DNA from 2 places in the Nocardiopsis nanhaiensis genome. Region 1 is predicted to be linked to the other one. Evidence: riboswitches for the same ligand, from Rfam matches in the RefSeq annotation. Region 1 holds a riboswitch; the other holds the start of a gene.
What was found. Region 1 has a riboswitch for glycine ahead of gcvT (glycine cleavage system aminomethyltransferase GcvT). Riboswitches for the same ligand answer to the same signal wherever they lie in the genome.
Positions count from the first base shown of each region.

Region 2: another riboswitch for glycine. It lies ahead of gcvP (aminomethyl-transferring glycine dehydrogenase); the one in region 1 lies ahead of gcvT (glycine cleavage system aminomethyltransferase GcvT).

Region 1 is NZ_BAAGZJ010000062.1:965-4,350, forward strand. It holds gene ACYVD1_RS24555 (penicillin-binding transpeptidase domain-containing protein) at 303-1,214, opposite strand; glycine riboswitch at 1,365-1,467, shown strand; gene gcvT (glycine cleavage system aminomethyltransferase GcvT) at 1,613-2,728, shown strand; gene gcvH (glycine cleavage system protein GcvH) at 2,890-3,270, shown strand; gene ACYVD1_RS24570 (serine hydroxymethyltransferase) at 3,272-3,386, shown strand, end outside.
Region 2 is NZ_BAAGZJ010000072.1:19,418-22,803, forward strand. It holds gene ACYVD1_RS26570 (MerR family transcriptional regulator) at 387-875, shown strand; glycine riboswitch at 1,134-1,225, shown strand; gene gcvP (aminomethyl-transferring glycine dehydrogenase) at 1,317-3,386, shown strand, end outside.

The DNA.
Region 1 (3,386 bases):
TGGAGCGCCGTTGACGCGCGAAGCGCTCGATGGCGACGACCTTGAGGCGCGCAGCGGAGACGGCCACAATCACGCGGCGGGAAAGGAGGACACCCCAACCCGAAAGGCAACCCCAACCAGCCCCCACGGGATCCGGCCCTACCGAATACATCCCCACGGAATACATCCCCACGGGATTGTCGCCCAACCACAGAAAACCCCCACCGCCGCGAAACTCGGGGAAGGGAACCGAATTCGGCGCTGGGAACAAGATTACGTCGGGAGAAGGAAAGAGGAAGCAGGTGTCAGTCCCACGGGTCGACTCAGTCCCCCGCTGCGGCCTCCAGGGCCTCCGGGGGCAGGATCTCCAACTCCACCAAGAGCTCACGGCCCAACTCCTCGCGTAGGGCCACGTCGCTGTCCTCCTCGACCTCCAGGCGCAGGGCGAACGTGTGCAGGTCGTCCTCGCCCTCGACCCAGCCGACCCACCAGCCCGGGACCGGATCGACGTCCGCGCCCAGACCGGTCCGGCCGAACAGCTGGTAGCCGTAGCCCTCCTCCATGGCCAGCAGCTCGTGCAGCGCTTCCTGGTGCTCCACGTCGACGGGCAGCTCGGTGCGGGCCAGTTCGGAGATGAAAGTGCTCTGCTCCATGGCGGAGATCTCCAGCGGACCGTCGAGCCAGAACCGGTCCATCACGTCCTCGTCGCCGACCTGGCGGTTGCCGTAGTCGAACCGGTCCACCCAGGTGGACATCCGGTCGAACCCGATCCGGTCGGCCACTTCCTGGTGGACCGGCACGTCCGTCGTCGGCAGGGCCTCGCGCAGACTCAGCTCGTCCTCGCCCTCGGGTGCGACGACCTCGTCGATGCTCTCCACCGCCCCGGTCTGGAGGGCGATCAGCGTGTTCGGCAGCTTGAAAGTGGACGCGGGCACAGCGCGCTCGTCGGCCTCGTCGAGGTTGACGACGACCGCGGAACTGTCTCCGGCGTCGAAGAGCACGAACGTGCCGTTGACCCCGGCGTCCTCGAAGACCGAAGCGAGGTCCTCCCGCTCCACGGTCTGTACGTCACCCAGTTCCACAGGGTTGCCGGCCAACCCATCGTCGGGCTCGGTCTCGTCCTCGGCCCCGCCGCAGGCGATCCCTGCGACCAGTGTGAAGGCGCAACCCGCGGCGAGAGTGAGCCCTCGGGCACGCGCGGTCCGCCCGGGAGCGTGTTCGGTCTCGGTACTCACTCGTCTCCTCCACAGGGTGTCCGAAGGAACGTCCACCCCACACGCTAGGGCATGCGCCCCCTTGGTGGGCCGGGTTGCTCTCGGGGCACCGCCAAGCCGTCAGGCACCCTTGGGCGCCCTGTGTCGCCGCTGCTAGGCTGAACGTGTTGCTGACCCCGTACGGGAGAGTGCCCGCGTAGCCAACACGGGCCGCCGAAGGAGCAATCCCCTCCCCGATGACAACCTCTCAGGCACAGCGGACCGTACGGGCGAGACCACTCTGGAAAGCAGGGGCAGTGTTCCCTCGCCGAAGGTGCAAACCACGCCGAGCGCGCGGTGAAGCTCTCAGGCACCCATGACAGAGGGGGAGGATGGCAACGCCTTACGCACGACACGACGCCCATCCTCCGGGAGTGCCCATGTCAGACCCCACCTCCGCGCCGCGCCGCACCGCCCTTCACAAGATCCACGAAGAGGCCGGGGCGACGCTGGTCGACTTCGCGGGGTGGCTCATGCCGCTCCGCTACGGCAGTGAGACCGCCGAACACAACGCCGTCCGCGAGGCCGCCGGGCTCTTCGACCTCTCTCACATGGGCGAGATCCGGCTCACCGGGCCGCAGGCCGCCGAGGCCCTCGACTACGCCATGGTCGGCTTCCTGTCCAAGGTCAAGGTCGGCCGCGCCCGCTACAGCATGATCACCGCCGAGGACGGCGGTGTCCTGGACGACCTCATCACGTACCGGCTCGGTGAGCAGGAGTACCTCGTCGTTGCGAACGCGGCCAACGTGCCCGTCGTCGCCTCCGCCCTGGCCGAGCGTGCCGAGGGCTTCGACGTCGAGGTGGTCGACGAGTCCGCCGACTACTCGCTCATCGCCGTCCAAGGACCGCGCGCCGTGGACATCCTCGCTCCGCTCACCGACGCCGACCTCAGTGAGATCAGCTACTACGCCGGTTACCAGCACACCGTGGCCGGCCAACCGGTCCTGCTCGCCCGTACCGGCTACACCGGCGAGGACGGCTTCGAGATTTTCGTCAAGCCCGCCGACAAGGCGCCGGAGATCTGGCAGGCGCTCATGGCCGAGGGCAGCAAGCACGGTCTGGTCCCGGCCGGGCTCTCCTCCCGCGACACCCTCCGCCTCGAGGCGGGAATGCCGCTGTACGGCCAGGAGCTCACCGCCGACCTCACGCCCTTCGACGCCGGAATGGGCCGCGTGGTCAAGTTCGAGAAGCCGGGCGGCTTCGTCGGCCGCGCCGCCCTGGAGGAGGCCTCGCGTACCGCGCGGGCACGGCGCCTGATCGGGATCGCCGCCCGGGGCCGCCGCCCGCTGCGCAAGGGTCAGGACGTGCTGCGCGACGGTGCCGTCATCGGGACGATCAGCAGTGGCGCCCCCTCACCCACACTGGGCCGCCCCATCGCCATGGCCTACGTGGACGGCGACCTCGACACCGCGAGCGGAACGTTCTCCGTTGACGTGCGCGGGCGCAGCGAGGAAGTCGACGTGGTCGAGCTGCCGTTCTACAAGCGGCAGTCGTAGGAAACGGGGGGTCGCCCACGACCCTCGAGAACCTGAACGCACCGTCCGACCGGATCCCCACGAAGGACCGGCACTGTCGGGGCGTGACAAGGCGTAGGCCGGGCCGGTTCGCCGCATCAGGCGCACGGCAGACAAATGGAACACCTCCAAGGAGAGTTGAAGTGAGCGTTCCCACGGAGCTGGGTTACACCGCCAAACACGAGTGGGTCGTGGTCAAGGACGGGATCGCCACCGTCGGGATCACCTCGTTCGCCGCCGAGGCACTGGGCGACATCGTCTACGTCGAGGCCCCCGAGGTCGGCAGTGAGGTCACCGCCGACGAGCCCGCGGGCGAGGTGGAGTCCACCAAGTCCGTCAGCGACATCTACTCCCCCGTGAGCGGGGAGGTCGTGGAGGTCAACGAGTCCCTCGAGGACTCCCCCGAGACGATCAACTCCGCCCCCTTCGAAGGCGGCTGGCTGTTCAAGGTGCGGGTATCCGAGGAGCCCACCGGTCTTCTCTCCGCCGAGGAGTACAACAAGCTGACCGAAGGCGAGGCCTAGTATGACCAGCGACAACCTGCTCAACCAGAGCCTGAGCGAGCTGGACCCCGAGGTGTCGTCCGCCGTTGACGCCGAGTTGTCCCGCCAGCGCGACACCCTCGAGATGATCGCCTCGG
Region 2 (3,386 bases), on a different contig from region 1:
CCGCATTGACCTGCGGTTTTGTGAGACAGACCGGTGATAGATTGGGACGAGGGAATGGTCGTGGTGGGTGCAGCCGAAAAGTCGTCGGATCCGCAGCCGGTCCCGCCGGGACGGTGACCGTCCCGGGGCCGCAGCGCGTAGTTGGCGACGCGCCGAGTGGCTTCATTGACGCTGCCTTGCGGCCGTCCTACGGTCAGTGCTGTGAAACTCGCGGCGCGCCTTTTCCCTGAGTGGACTCTCCCCTGTCGATGCCGCCGCGGGACGAGGAGCCGGAGGTCGGCGTGGCAGTAGCGAGCAGCAAGCAGGATCCCCATGACAGGCGGTCCGCGCTGCGGCTAGCAGGGCAGCAGGGCCTACTGTGCGAAGAGGACGTGGTGGCGCTGCCTATGGACGTCGGGTACCGGGGCCCAGCGGCGTGTACGGCCGCGGGGATCACCTATCGACAGCTCGACTACTGGGCCAGGACCGGCCTGGTGGAGCCGAGCGTGCGCACGGGTGCCCACAACGCCGCCCTGTACAGCCTTCCTGACATCCTGATGCTCAAGGTGGCCAAACGGTTCCTGGATACCGGGATCTCCCTGCAGCAGATCCGCACCGCGGTCGACCACCTGCGTGGCCGCCCCGCCGCTGAGCTGTCCCGCATCACCCTCATGAGCGACGGCGTCAGCGTCTACGAGTGCACCTCGCCGGACGAGGTCGTCGACCTGATGCAGCGCGGCCAGGGCATGTTCGGCCTGGCTCTGGCCAACGTCTCCCGCGAGCTGGAGGAAGCTCTGGGTGTGGTCCCCGCGGAGGAGCGCACGGATCTGCCGGCCCCGGCTCCCCAGCCCGTGGACGAGCTGGCCCGGAGGCGCCGGGAGCGGCGCACCGGCTGAGTCACCGTGGGTGGGGGCCGTGCGATCGGTGATCGCGCCCGCCGCCGGTGCCGCGCACGTCGGTGCTGTCCCGCTGTGAGCGCTCACGTAGGACGGGGCCGCCACCGTTGGACCAGCCGGAAGGTCGTGGGATCCGCCGAAAAAGGTGTGCCCTGGCTCGGTGGCTCCGGTGGTGATCGAGTACGGTCGTAGTCACAACTGGGATGAATACCGACATTATCCCTGCTTGCCTACATGTACAGAGCGTCAGCAGGCTGTTGATACCGCGCGGGAGAGACCTCGGTTGACGGGGCGCCGACGGGGCAATACTCCCCAGTAACCTCTCAGGCACCATGGACCGCGCGGAGGAGGCCACTCTGGAGCCTGGGTGCGCCCGGTGACAGAGGGGGAGACCGTGAGGAACACCGCCGACACGATCGGCCCTGTCACCAGGAGGTCTCCGTGACTGACCCGTCGAACGACCCCGCCCCGGGCACCCCTGCCCGGGTGTTCGCCGACCGCCATATCGGCCCCACTCCGGCAGAGACCGCGGAGATGCTGAAGACGGTCGGCTACGAATCCAGCACCGAGCTCATGACCGCCGCCGTGCCCGAGTCCATCCTCTCCGGACCCGGCCAGAGCGCCCCCCTCAACCTGCCGGAGGCGATCGGCGAGGCCGAGGCCCTGGCCGAGCTCCGCGACCGGGCCGAGCGCAACGAGGTCAACACCTCGCTGATCGGCCTGGGCTACTACGACACGCTCACCCCGCCGGTCATCATGCGCAACATCATGGAGAACCCGGCCTGGTACACGGCCTACACGCCCTACCAGCCGGAGATCTCCCAGGGCCGGCTCGAGGCCCTCCTCAACTTCCAGACCATGGTCTCCGACCTGACCGGTCTGCCCATCACCGGCGCCTCCCTGCTGGACGAGTCCACCGCGGCCGCCGAGGCGATGACCCTGGCCCGGCGGGCCTCCAAGGTCAAGAGCAACGTCTTCGTGGTCGACTCCGACATCTTCCCGCAGACCCTCCAGGTCCTGCGCACCCGTGCCGAGCCCCTTGGCATCGAGGTCGTCGTCGCCGACCTGAAGCAGGGGCTGCCCGAGGGCGAGACCTTCGGTGTCCTGGTGCAGTACCCGGCCTCCAGCGGTGCGGTGCGCGACCCCAGCGCCGTCATCGCCCAGGCGCAGGAGCGCGGCGCGCTCGCGGTGGTCGCCGCCGACATCCTCGCCCTCACGCTGCTGCGCAGCCCCGGTGACCTGGGCGCCGACATCGCGGTGGGCTCCACCCAGCGCTTCGGTGTCCCGCTCGGTTTCGGCGGCCCGCACGCCGGTTACATGTCCGTCGGCGAGAAGCTGCGCCGCCAGCTGCCCGGCCGTCTGGTCGGCGTCTCGGTCGACAACGTGGGAAAGCCCGCCTACCGCCTGGCCCTGCAGACCCGTGAGCAGCACATCCGCAGGGAGAAAGCCACCAGCAACATCTGCACCGCCCAGGTGCTGCTGGCCGTCATGGCCGGGATGTACGGCGTCTACCACGGCCCCGACGGCCTGCGCGCGATCGCGCGGCAGGTCCACGGGCGCACGGCCGCCCTGGCCGACGCGCTCACCCAGCGCGGGTTCGAGATCGTCCACTCCGCCTACTTCGACACTCTGCGCGTGCGTGTTCCCAGCGCCGACCGCGTCGTGGAGAAGGCCCTGGAGTCCGGCGTCAACCTGCTCGCCGTCGACCAGCGCACGGTCGGCCTCAGTGTCGACGAGACCACCACGGTCGCCGTTCTCGACAAGGTCCTGGCCGCCTTCGGCGAGGCCGACCGCGGCGCGGAGCGCGGTCCGCTCGCCGTCGACGAGTCCGCCGACCGCCTGCCCGCCGCCCTCGCCCGCGGTACCGACTACCTCACCCACGAGGTGTTCAACACCCACCGCAGCGAGACCTCCCTCCTGCGCTACATGCGCCGCCTGGCCGACCGCGACCTGGCGCTGGACCGCACGATGATCCCCTTGGGCTCGTGCACCATGAAGCTCAACGCCACGGCCGAGATGGAGGCCGTCACCTGGCCGGAGTTCGCGGGTCTGCACCCGTTCGCTCCGCTCGACCAGGCCGCGGGCAGCGTCTCGCTCGTCCGTGACCTGGAGGCCTGGCTGGCCGAGGTCACCGGGTACGACGCGGTGTCCCTGCAGCCCAACGCCGGGTCGCAGGGCGAGCTCGCCGGGCTTCTCGCGATCCGCGGCTACCACCGCTCGCGCGGGGAGGCCCACCGCGACGTCTGCCTCATCCCCAGCTCCGCGCACGGCACCAACGCCGCCAGTGCGGTCATGGCCGGAATGCGCGTGGCCGTGGTCGCCTGTGACGACGACGGCAACGTGGACCTCGGCGACCTGCGCGACAAGACCGCCAAGCACAGTGAGGACCTGGCGGCCATCATGGTCACCTACCCCTCCACCGCAGGCGTGTACGAGGACACCATCACCGAGGTGTGCCGCCTGGTCCACGAGGGCGGCGGCCAGGTCTACGTCGACGGCGCCAACCTGAAC